Regions from separate parts of the Enterobacter pseudoroggenkampii genome, predicted to be linked through region 1. Evidence: predicted binding sites of a transcription regulator. Region 1 holds the regulator's gene; each other region holds the start of a gene.
The links. The regulator PurR, encoded in region 1, represses purine synthesis genes. The targets are predictions, from matches to a motif close to CANGCAAACGTTTGCNTG.
Positions count from the first base shown of each region.

Region 2: carA (glutamine-hydrolyzing carbamoyl-phosphate synthase small subunit) is a predicted target of PurR. The motif match lies at 2,454-2,471, and genes of this name have one in related genera.
Region 3: OTG14_RS00545 (nucleoside-specific channel-forming protein Tsx) is a predicted target of PurR. The motif match lies at 2,653-2,670, and genes of this name have one in related genera.

Region 1 is NZ_JAPMLV010000001.1:1,101,634-1,105,808, forward strand. Features, by position in the region: gene punC (purine nucleoside transporter PunC) at 1-628, opposite strand, end outside; gene punR (DNA-binding transcriptional activator PunR) at 743-1,654, shown strand; gene purR (HTH-type transcriptional repressor PurR) at 1,672-2,697, opposite strand; gene cydH (cytochrome bd-I oxidase subunit CydH) at 2,995-3,084, shown strand; gene OTG14_RS05420 (MFS transporter) at 3,248-4,175, shown strand, end outside.
Region 2 is NZ_JAPMLV010000002.1:179,197-183,371, forward strand. Features, by position in the region: gene carB (carbamoyl-phosphate synthase large subunit) at 1-1,068, opposite strand, end outside; gene carA (glutamine-hydrolyzing carbamoyl-phosphate synthase small subunit) at 1,087-2,235, opposite strand; gene dapB (4-hydroxy-tetrahydrodipicolinate reductase) at 2,690-3,511, opposite strand; gene ispH (4-hydroxy-3-methylbut-2-enyl diphosphate reductase) at 3,717-4,175, opposite strand, start outside.
Region 3 is NZ_JAPMLV010000001.1:111,823-115,997, forward strand. Features, by position in the region: gene secF (protein translocase subunit SecF) at 1-359, shown strand, start outside; gene OTG14_RS00535 (VOC family protein) at 502-867, shown strand; gene OTG14_RS00540 (helix-turn-helix transcriptional regulator) at 882-1,562, shown strand; gene OTG14_RS00545 (nucleoside-specific channel-forming protein Tsx) at 1,651-2,514, opposite strand; gene OTG14_RS00550 (SadB/YajI family lipoprotein) at 2,782-3,321, opposite strand; gene nrdR (transcriptional regulator NrdR) at 3,474-3,923, shown strand; gene ribD (bifunctional diaminohydroxyphosphoribosylaminopyrimidine deaminase/5-amino-6-(5-phosphoribosylamino)uracil reductase RibD) at 3,928-4,175, shown strand, end outside.

The sequences.
Region 1 (4,175 bases):
CATTGCCGCGATACGCTTTGGCGCTCAGCAGGGAGGTGAAGGTAATCGGCTTCGCATCCGCATGCGCCTCTTTTTTATGCGCGGGCTTAAGGGCAAACGCCGGCAGCATCAGTACCAGCGTGATGGCAAACAGCGTGGCAAAAATGGCCTGCCAGTCAAAGTGCGCGAGGATCCAGCTGCCCAGCAGCGGAGCCAGGGCAGGGGAAAGACCCACCAGCGGCATAATGGTGGCGAAAATACGGTTTGTGCGGTTAGCCGGATAGTAGTCGGTCACCAGCGCCTGCCAGGTCACCGCCGCAGCACAGACGCCCACGGCCTGAATAAAGCGCAACACCAGCAGCCAGGTGGCATCGCGCACCCACAGCATCCCCAGGCAGCCCACGGCAAAAATGGCCAGACCCAGCAGCAGTACCGGTTTACGACCAAAGCGATCCGAGAGCGGTCCCCACAGGAGCTGCGCGAAAGCGAAACCGGCAAGGAACAGGCTCAGGCTGGCGCTGATGGCCGCCGCAGGGGTTTGCAGGTCTTCCTGCATCGCGGCAAACGCGGGCAGGTACATGTCGGTGGCCAAAAAGCCCAGCACGCTTAAGCCGCCGAGCCAGACTAAAAATCCTTTCCTGGGTTGCATTCTCTTATTCTCCTGAGGAGGCAGGTGTACGTTGGCGCAGAGTGTAGGGAGTGCAAAGCCGCTTGTGAAACGCTAATATTTGGCGGGTGCATTCAAATTTTTTGCAGGCAGAAAATGTGGTCAGATTATTCTCTTGAAGTGGTCGATGCTGTCGCGCGTAACGGCAGCTTTAGCGGTGCAGCGCAGGAGCTGCACCGCGTCCCTTCGGCCATCAGCTACACGGTGCGTCAGTTGGAGGAGTGGCTGGCGGTTCCGCTGTTTGAGCGGCGCCATCGTGATGTGGAATTAACGCCCGCAGGGGCGTGGTTTTTGAAGGAAGGGCGTTCTGTTATCAAAAAAATGCAGATCACCCGCGAACAGTGTCAGCAGATCGCTAACGGCTGGCGGGGGCATCTTTCCATCGCGGTGGATAACATCGTTAAGCCGGAACGTACCCGGCAGATGATCGTCGATTTCTATCGTCATTTTTCAGATGTCGAGCTGCGGGTCTCGCAGGAGGTGTTCAACGGCGTCTGGGATGCGCTGGCGGACGGCAGGGCAGAGATGGCAATCGGGGCCACGCAGGCGATCCCGGTCGGGGGACGTTACGCCTTTCGCGATATGGGGATGCTGAGCTGGAAGTGCGTGGTGGCAAGCGATCATCCGCTGGCGGCGATGGAGGGGCCGCTCAGCGATGATACGCTACGCAACTGGCCGTCGCTGGTGCTGGAGGATACCTCCCGTTCATTGCCTAAGCGTATCACCTGGCTTCTGGACAACCAGCGGCGGGTGGTGGCCCCTGACTGGGAATCGTCGGCGACGTGCCTCAGCGCCGGACTGTGCGTCGCGATGGTGCCCGTTCATTTCGCGCGTCCGCGCATCGATACCGGAGAGTGGGTTGAGCTGACGCTGGAGAATCCGTTCCCGGATGCGGCCTGCTGCCTGACCTGGCAGCAAAGTGATGTCTCGCCTGCGATGGCCTGGCTGCTGGATTATCTGGGAGACAGCGAAACGCTAAACCGGGAATGGTTACGGGAGCCAGCATAGCTGGCCCCGTAAAGCGATTAACGACGGTAGTCGCGGAACGGACCGTCCGCAACGGAACGGCGTTCGATAAGACGCGGGTGAACTTCAATGGACTGCGACTCTTCACGTTTGTTGACGATCCTGTCCATCAGCATATTGAAGGCCGTTTCGCCCAGCGAATCTTTCGGCTGGTGAATGGTGGTCAACGCTGGCGTGAAGAAACGCGCGTTACGCACGTTGTCATACCCGATCACGGAAATATCCTGCGGTACGCGCAGACCCAGCTCGTCGGCAGCGCAGAGCGCGCCCATAGCCATGATGTCACCCCCGCAGAAAACGGCGGTCGGACGGTGTGGCTGGGAGACGATCTGCTGCATTGCGCGGTAGCCCGACTCCGGCTCAAAGTCGCCCTGCACAATCCAGTTTTCCGGCACGTTGATCAGCGCTTCTTCCATCGCTTTCATAAAACCGGCCAGACGGCCCGCGCCGGTGTTGCGCTCCAGCGGACCGGGGATCACGCCAATCTCGCGGTGACCGCGTTCGATCAGATAACGACCGGCCATATAGCCGCCTTCAAAGGCATTATCGATAACGGAATCAGTGAAATCCGCGCGCGCTTCACCCCAGTCCATGACCACCATGGGAATATGGCGATACTCTTCGAGCATCGACAGCACGGATTCCGGGTACTCGGAACACATTACCAGCAGGCCATCAACGCGCTTTTGCGCCATCATCGACAGGTAGGCGCGCTGTTTTTCAATGCTGTTCCACGCGTTGCCCAGAATCAGGGTATAACCTTTCTGGAAGCAGTTTTTCTCAACCGCTTCAATGATCTCGGCAAAATAGGCCGCTTCACTGCTGGTGGCCAGCAATCCAATGGACTTGGTGTGATTAACCTTGAGGCTGCGCGCAACCGCACTTGGCGAATAGTGCAGCTCTTTGATCGCTGCCCAGACGGCGTTGCGCGTCTCTTCCGCCACAAAGCGGGTTTTGTTAATTACATGTGATACGGTTGTAGTGGAAACGTTTGCGCGTTTTGCTACGTCTTTAATTGTTGCCATTAAATGTCACTCCAGACCATATCCTAAACTCCTGAAAAACTTGAAGGTAAACGTTTGCCTTCTCTCACCCTTATCACGCAATCTTGAATTGCGGCACGCCGGGAAAACGACACGGGACGTCAGGAGGGGGTCAATGGCCGGTACGCTAATAAATTTAGCGTGGAATTTTGTCCTATCTTGATGAAAAGGGGAAGAGGTAAAGTGTTTATCAGCCTAAATCCAGGAAGATTTTTGACGTAAATTATGCAAAAATGAGCAGGCTCACTTTTCGTGGGGGGATTAAAAGGAGAAAAATTGATGAGTTCCGATCTGAAGTTTTCGCTGTTCACCACCGTTATTGTGCTGGCTCTGATTGTCGCGGCCGGTCTGACGGCTGCGCTGCACTGATTTACGTGGAGGGAGAGCCTTCTCCCTCCCGATCGACCCGATTGTTACTTCTCTGGCAAAAATCTTTTGCCATTTTGTTAACTTCTCATTTTTTGTGATTGATGTCATGCTTTCCGCTTCTTTGTTCTGTGTCACCACATGACACGGCATCCGGAGTTGACGCATGAAAATCAATTTTCCCCTGCTGGCCCTGGCGATTGGCGCTTTTGGGATTGGCACTACTGAATTCTCCCCGATGGGGTTACTGCCCGTCATCGCCCGCGGCGTGGATGTCTCGATCCCTGCGGCAGGGATGTTAATCAGCGCCTATGCTATCGGCGTGATGGTGGGGGCGCCGCTGATGACGCTTCTCCTTTCGCACCGCGCGCGCCGCAATGCGCTGATTTTCCTGATGGCGATTTTCACCCTGGGCAACGTGCTTTCGGCCATTGCGCCGGACTACACCACGCTGATGTTGTCGCGTATTCTGACCAGCCTTAACCACGGCGCGTTCTTCGGGCTGGGATCGGTCGTGGCTGCCAGCGTGGTGCCAAAACATAAGCAGGCCAGCGCCGTAGCCACCATGTTTATGGGGCTAACGATTGCCAACATTGGCGGGGTGCCTGCGGCAACCTGGTTGGGCGAGGTTATTGGCTGGCGGATGTCATTCCTGGCGACGGCTGGACTGGGCGTGGTCGCGATGGTGGCGCTGTTCTTCTCCCTGCCGAAAGGCAGCGCGGGTGAACGTCCTGACGTGCGCAGAGAGCTGTCGGTGCTGGTGCGCCCGCAGGTGCTCTCCGCGCTGCTCACCACCGTGCTGGGGGCAGGGGCGATGTTTACCCTCTACACCTATATTTCACCGGTATTGCATGACATCACCCACGCAACGCCTCTCTTTGTGACCGCGATGCTGGTACTGATTGGCGTGGGCTTCTCGATTGGCAACTATCTCGGTGGGAAATTTGCCGACCGTTCCGTAAGCGGCACGCTGAAGGGCTTCTTAACCCTGCTGATTGTCATCATGATTGCCATTCCGTGGCTGGCGCGTAATGAGTTTGGCGCCGCGATCGCGATGGTCGTCTGGGGAGCCGCCACCTTTGCCGTGGTGCCGC
Region 2 (4,175 bases), on a different contig from region 1:
GACAACGTAGTCGATGGACGGCTCGAAGGACGCAGGGGTGCGGCCACCGGTGATGTCGTTCATCAGCTCGTCGAGGGTGTAGCCCACCGCCAGTTTCGCCGCCACTTTCGCAATCGGGAAGCCGGTCGCTTTAGAGGCCAGCGCGGAGGAACGGGACACGCGCGGGTTCATTTCGATAACAATCAGACGGCCGGTTTTCGGGTTAACGGAGAACTGCACGTTAGAACCGCCGGTTTCCACGCCGATTTCACGCAGTACCGCCATCGAGGCGTTACGCATGATTTGATACTCTTTGTCGGTCAGGGTCTGAGCTGGCGCAACGGTGATGGAGTCACCGGTGTGGATACCCATCGCATCGAAGTTTTCGATAGAGCAGACGATGATGCAGTTGTCGTTTTTATCACGCACCACTTCCATCTCGTACTCTTTCCAGCCAATCAGCGATTCATCAATCAGCAGCTCTTTGGTTGGGGAGAGATCCAGACCGCGTTCGCAAATCTCTTCGAACTCTTCGCGGTTGTAGGCGATGCCGCCGCCGGTGCCGCCCATGGTGAACGATGGACGGATGATGCACGGATAGCCCACGTCAGCCGCAACGGCCAGCGCTTCTTCCATGTTGTGTGCGATACCGGAGCGCGCGGTGTCGAGGCCGATTTTCTTCATCGCCACGTCGAAGCGGCGACGGTCTTCTGCTTTATCAATCGCGTCGGCGGTCGCACCAATCATGGTCACGCCGAACTCGGCCAGCACGCCCTGACGCTCCAGCTCCAGCGCACAGTTCAGCGCCGTCTGGCCGCCCATGGTTGGCAGCACTGCGTCCGGACGCTCTTTCTCGATGATTTTACGCACCACTTCCCAGTGAATCGGCTCGATGTAGGTTGCATCAGCCATTTCCGGGTCGGTCATGATGGTCGCCGGGTTAGAGTTCACCAGGATAACGCGGTAACCCTCTTCGCGCAGGGCTTTACACGCCTGCGCGCCGGAGTAGTCGAATTCACAGGCCTGGCCGATCACGATCGGGCCAGCGCCAAGGATCAGGATGCTTTTTATGTCTGTACGTTTTGGCATTGTCTTCTCGGCTCCTGATTATTTAGCGGTCTTACGGTATTGCTCGATAAGTTCGATGAAGTGATCGAACAGCGGCGCGGCGTCGTGTGGGCCCGGGCTGGCTTCCGGGTGGCCCTGGAAGCTGAACGCTGGCTTATCGGTACGGTGGATGCCCTGCAGGGTGCCATCGAACAGCGACTTGTGGGTCACGCGCAGGTTAGCCGGCATTGAGGCTTCATCGACGGCAAAGCCGTGGTTCTGCGCGGTGATCATCACCGTGTTGTTATCGATGTCTTTCACCGGGTGGTTACCACCGTGGTGGCCGAACTTCATCTTAACGGTGTTCGCACCGCTCGCCAGGGCCAGCAGCTGATGGCCGAGACAGATGCCGAATACCGGGATGTCGGTTTCCAGGAAGGACTTAATGGCGGCGATAGCGTAATCGCACGGCGCCGGGTCGCCAGGGCCGTTGGACAGGAAAATACCGTCCGGATTCATCTTCAGCACGTCTTCGGCAGACGTTTGTGCCGGCACCACCGTCAGGCGGCAGCCGCGGTCAACCAGCATGCGCAGGATGTTGCGCTTGGCGCCGAAATCGTAGGCCACCACGTGGAACGGCAGCTCGCTCTCTTTTTTCGCTTCCGGCAGGTCGCCTGAAAGCGTCCAGCTACCCTGAGTCCAGCTGTAGGCTTCAGCGGTAGTCACTTCTTTCGCCAGGTCCATGCCGTTCAGGCCCGGGAAGGCTTTCGCTTTTTCCAGCGCCAGCGTCGCATCGAGGTTATCACCCGCGATGATGCAGCCGTTCTGTGCACCTTTCTCGCGCAGCAGACGCGTTAACTTACGGGTATCGATATCGGCAATCGCCACGATGTTATGGCGCTTCAGGTAAGAAGAGAGGTCTTCGGTATTGCGGAAATTGCTGGCAATCAGCGGCAGGTCGCGAATGACCAGGCCTTGCGCATGTACCTGAGAAGATTCTTCGTCAGCAGCATTGGTGCCGACATTGCCGATATGAGGATAAGTAAGAGTAACGATTTGGCGAGAATAGGAAGGATCAGTGAGGATTTCTTGATAACCGGTCATTGAAGTATTGAAAACGACTTCCCCAACCGCCGAACCCGTTGCCCCTATGGCCCGACCGATAAACTGGGTTCCGTCTTCCAGAACCAATAGCGCTGACTTAATCAAAACACCCTCCAGAGAATATTCACTCACTTTATTTGCATATTAATTCATAACCATGTCATGGATCAATGCAAATGTGTTGCCAGCGGATTTTTGGCAAACGGCGGCATTCTGGGGATTTGGTGGGTAAAAGTCAACTTAAAACGGATATTTTGTTTAGTCTTTTGCAGGCCTGGCGAGAGGAATGAGGCTTAAGCGACAAAAAGATCAGGTAAATCACTGCGGAAAACGCTTGCGCGCCTGGTTTAATAAAAAATCAGCGGATGGAGCATCATAAAGTGGACCAAATGGTCAAAATTTACATTTCAGCAACGTTAATACGCAGCAATAGATAGGTTTTTATAGGCTTATAGCCTGATTAACATTGAAACAGTCAAAATAAAAGGGCAATAAAATATTGCCCTATGCAATCAAACAATTACGACTGCAATAACCACATCACGATGGGTAATAATGCTTACAAATTGTTGAGATCGAGCACATCTCGCATATCAAAAAGGCCATCTTTCTTATTTTTCAGCCACAAAGCGGAGCGTACGGCGCCGTTAGCAAATGTCATTCGGCTGGAGGCTTTATGCGTAATCTCGACACGTTCACCAATATCGGCGAACATCGCCGTGTGTTCGCCGACAATGTCACCCGCTCGCACGGTGGCGAAACCAATGGTGCCCGGTACGCGTTCGCCGGTGTGACCTTCGCGGGTATAGACCGCGCACTCTTTTAAATCTTTATCGAGTGCATGCGCAATCGCTTCGCCCATCGCCAGCGCCGTACCTGATGGCGCATCAACTTTGTAACGGTGGTGAGCTTCTACGATCTCAATATCGGTATAGTTGCCCATCACCTTCGCGGCCTTCTCCAGCAGCTTCAGCATGACGTTAACGCCCACGCTGAAGTTTGCGGCGAAGACAATCGCAATCTCTTTTGATGCATCCTGGATAGCCTGCTTGCCCGCGTCGTCAAAACCGGTGGTGCCGATCACCATCCCCTTGCCGTGCTGACGGCAAAACGCCAGATGCGTGAGCGTCCCTTCCGGGCGGGTAAAATCGATGAAGACATCGAAGTCCTCTTTTACCGCCTCCAGGCTGCTTTGCACGGTAACGCCCGTGTGGCCTGCGCCCGCCAGCTCACCGGCATCGGTCCCCAGAAGTGAAGAACCTTCACGCTCCAGGGCCGCGCCAAGCGCGACGCCATCCATCTGAAGAGCCGCCTGAATAAGCTGACGGCCCATACGTCCACCCGCGCCCGCAATGGCGACACGGATCTGTGCATCATGCATAGTTATTCTCTTACGTTAAAATGATGTAAACCGTTTTCAGATTAACCAGCCTTGAGAAGCACTGCCAACTGAAAACACCGATAATTAGAATTTAACGTGAAACCGACTTAAATATCAGTAAAAGACATGATTTTGTCGTCACGATAAAGTAACGGTTAAAAAAAAGGCCAGCACAGGAGGTGCTGGCCTTTCATCAGAAAAGGGACTATTCGACTTCGCGGGCATCAATGCGCAGTTCTTTCGGGACTTCGAAAACGATGTTCTCCTCACGTCCTTCCAGCGGCACCGCTTCGCCACCGCCCAGCTCCTGCAAACGGGAAATGACGTTCTGAACCAGAATATCTGGCGCAGACGCCCCGGCCGTCACGCCGACACAGGCCGCATGCTTAACCCACGCTTCCTGAATATCCGACGCGTCATCAATCAGGAACGCTGCCTTCCCCATGCGCTGCGCCAGTTCGGCCAGGCGATTGGAGTTAGACGAGTTTTTGGAGCCGACCACCAGCACCACATCCGCCTGTTCAGCCAGTGCGCGCACCGCTTCCTGACGGTTAGTGGTCGCATAGCAGATATCATCTTTACGCGGACCGACGATTTTCGGGAAGCGCTGACGCAGGGCGTCAATCACGTCTGAGGTATCGTCTACGGAGAGCGTCGTCTGGGT
Region 3 (4,175 bases), 990 kb from region 1:
CCGTTATCGGTTACTCACTGAACGACAGTATCGTGGTTTCTGACCGTATCCGTGAAAACTTCCGTAAGATCCGTCGCGGTACGCCGTACGAAATCTTTAACGTGTCGTTGACCCAGACGCTGCACCGTACCTTGATCACCTCCGGTACCACATTGATGGTGATCCTGATGCTGTTCCTCTTCGGTGGTCCGGTACTGGAAGGCTTCTCGCTGACCATGCTGATTGGTGTCACCATCGGTACTGCATCGTCTATCTACGTTGCATCTGCACTGGCTCTGAAACTCGGCATGAAGCGCGAGCACCTGCTCCAGCAGAAAGTTGAGAAAGAAGGGGCGGATCAGCCGTCCATTCTGCCGTAAAGCGACGTTTAGCGCGTTATCGAAATCCCGGTCTGTTGACCGGGATTTTTTTTATCTGCTCCTGACAAACACTCCTGACAGTATGCTGTCAGGAGCCCTGTCGTAGACTCTTTTCGAACCCAAACAAGAGTCAGGAGGATGTATGAAAAGCGTAATTAACTGGTTTGAAATTCCGGTCACGGATATGGATCGCGCTATCAAATTTTATGAGCCAGTGATGCAGCTCGCGCTGCGTCGCGAGAAAATGGACTGCGCTGAGCTGGCCGTTTTCCCACATGAGGATCCGGGTACCGGCGGGGCTCTGGCAAAATTTGACGGCGTTACACCGTCTTTGCAGGGCGCTATTATTTACCTGCATACTGACAATCTGGCGGCCACGCTCGATCGCATCGCCTCTGCGGGCGGCGAGTGCGTGTTTGGCCCGCTGGAACTGCCGCATGGCATTGGCACTATCGCATTGTTTACCGACAGCGAGGGTAACCGCGTCGGCCTCCATCAACCTGCCTGAGAACGGAATAATATATGACCCGACGCGCTGACCGTTTGTTTCAGATTGTGCAGATCCTGCGGGGCAGGCGTCTGACAACGGCAGCGCATCTGGCGGACCGGCTTGGCGTGTCCGAGCGCACGGTCTACCGCGATATCCGCGACCTGTCGCTTTCCGGTGTGCCGGTGGAAGGTGAGGCAGGGAGCGGATATCGGCTGATGTCGGGTTTTGACCTGCCGCCGCTGATGCTGACAAATAAGGAATCTGAGGCGCTGATCGTCGCGATTCGCCTGCTCAAAACCTGGGGAGGCGAATCGCTGTCGCGCGAGCTGGAGTCGGCTCAGGAAAAGGTGCTGGCTATCCTGCCCGAGGAGAGTCGTCGAAAGGCGGAGCAGACGCGGATCTACGCCCCGGATTTTTGCATGCAAAGCCACTCCCGCAGCGACTTTGACAGGATTCATCAGGCGATTTCCGCCCAACAGGTGCTGGCGCTGCATTACCGTGATGAAGCAGGACAGCTGTCTAATCGTGAGGTTCAGCCGCTGGGGCTGTTCTTCTGGGGAGAGCGCTGGCTGCTGGCGGCGTGGTGTGAACGGCGCGATGACTATCGCTGTTTCCGGCTCGACCGGTGCCTCAATATTGTGACTACGGAAAGGAGGTTTAGCGAAAGTGCGGACAGGTCTCTGGCAGATTTTTTGCGGAAGGTTAAGCAGTAAAAAGCCGGGTGGCGGCTACGCCTTACCCGGCCTGCATTCGGATCGTTGGCCCGGTAAGCGTAGCGCCACCGGGCGAAACCCACACTGATTAGAAGTTGTAACCTACAACCAGGTAGCCACCCCAACCGGTTGATTTAGACGTGAAGTCACCCTCACCCCAGTTAACGGTATCCCCACCTTTCCACTGGCCGCCGTTATGGAAATAACGCGCGACGACAGAGTAGTGCCAGTGATCGTAGTTCAGGGCCAGAACGTGGCTGGACGCGATAGAGTTACTGGTACGGTTCTTGTCATCACCCAGATCTGAGCCCCAGTCGAAGTTGGTGAAGCCGATGTAGGTCAGCTGGCCACCCCAAACCTGAGTGATTGGCACAAAGTATTTTACTTTGAAACGGTAGCCATCCCACTCGTTTTCGTTTGAAGCGCCATAGTTCTGCCACTGGTATTTAGCATACACGTTCAGAGACAGGCCCATTGGCAGACCGGTATCGATATCTGTACCCAGACCCATGTACCAGGTGCTCTGACGGCTGCCTTTGTTATCGCCCATATCGTAGATATAGTTGTTGGCGAAATACCATTCTTTGAACGGACCAAAGCTCAGGTCGGTACCCGTCAGTTTATCAATAGAGAAACGCGGTTCGATTTCCATGAACAGCGGGGAACCGTCGGACCAGATACCTTTGTCGTTACCGTTACCCCAGTCAAAGGTCTTAGGAATATCGATATAGCCATAGAAATCAAACCAGTCTTTTTTAGCAAACGCTTCGTATTCCAGATAAACGTCGTTGTTCAGCTTCGGAGAAAAGCGCGTGTGGTAGCTGCCGACCACGTTAACGCTCTGGTGCCACCAGTCGGAGAGGTATTGTGGTTTATCGTTTTCCGCTGCGTTAACAGTGAAAGAGGAAGAAAGTGCCAGCACGGCGCCAGCTGCGAGTAATGTTTTTTTCATAATCATGCCACTGATTGAAATTCCCTTCCGGGAGTGAAAAATGCGCGAATTGCGTTTCTAAATATTTCGTGTTTCTGCGGTGCCTATTATAGGAATCCCTGCTCACAAAAATATGTGTTGTTTCACATATCTCTCACACGCGTAATCGATTGCGTTCACGTTTGCGTACTTTAAACGGCCGGGATTGTAGCGGCAATCATTTATGTTGCCAATCCATACGAAATGTAAATGTTAGCGGAGTGACATTTCACTCCGCTAAAAGAGGGGTTACTGAGCGGCGGGCTGGATATCGTGAATACGGATGAAACCTAACTGATCCGGAGTCAGTCCGTTAAGCTGCAGTGGAATGTCAACATCGCTCGGAGCCAGCACGCTGGCCGGTGCGGTGAACAGCTGACGATTAACATTCACCTCCCGGTAGCTCTCCGTGGTGCCCTGGATCTGTCCCCATTCGACGGTGCCGCTGAAGGCTGGCAACGGATCGTTGGATTCTCCCTGGATGCGTAATGTTGCGCGAGTACCATTTGCATTCGCCGCCACGTTCACCAGAGACATTTTCAGCGTGCCAATCTGACTATTGAGCCGCGCGGGCGTATTCGCCCCCGGTAGCAGATAAACCCCGCTGCTGGATTTAGCATTCAGCGCGTTTTGCTGGGTGATCTTCACCGTTTCTTTGTTCAGTTTGTCCATCGCCGTATTGAGCGTATTCACGCTCTGTTTCATCTGACGGACTTCGGTTTGCTGTGCACAGGCGCTAAGGGTGAAGAGGCTCCCCACCAGCAAAATTTTCAGGTAACGTCTTGTCATTGCGTTTATTTCCTTGAAATAACGGATCGTCCTAATGGTAGCCAGCATCATCGTGTCAGACATAGATCCTTTGTCTCAAAAAGCTCTTCCTTTGTTGTCAGGCCAGATCAGGGTAAAATGAAAATTAGTTAACCGGATAACAGGGATACCGTATGCATTGCCCATTCTGCTCCGCTGTGGATACCAAAGTCATCGACTCTCGTCTTGTGGGCGAAGGGTCATCCGTACGCCGTCGTCGGCAATGTCTGGTGTGCAACGAGCGTTTCACGACCTTTGAGGTTGCTGAGCTGGTAATGCCGCGCGTGGTAAAAAGCAACGACGTGCGCGAGCCGTTTAACGAAGAGAAACTGCGCAGTGGGATGCTGAAGGCCCTGGAAAAACGTCCCGTCAGCGCGGACGACGTTGAAATGGCGTTAAACCACATAAAATCTTACCTTCGTGGTTTGGGTGAGCGTGAAGTGCCGAGCAAAATGATCGGCAACCTGGTGATGGAGCAGCTGAAAAAGCTCGATAAGGTCGCCTATATCCGCTTCGCTTCGGTCTACCGCAGTTTCGAAGATATCAAAGAGTTTGGCGAAGAGATCGCCCGCTTACAGGATTAAGCTCATGCAGGATGAGATTTACATGGCGAGAGCCATGAAGCTGGCGCAGCGCGGTCGTTTTACTACCCATCCTAACCCGAACGTCGGGTGCGTTATCGTCAAAGATGGCGAGATCGTGGGGGAGGGGTTTCACTATCGTGCCGGCGAACCGCATGCTGAGGTTCATGCGCTGCGCATGGCCGGCGAGAAGGCGCGCGGTGCTACGGCCTACGTCACGCTGGAGCCCTGCAGCCATCACGGGCGTACGCCGCC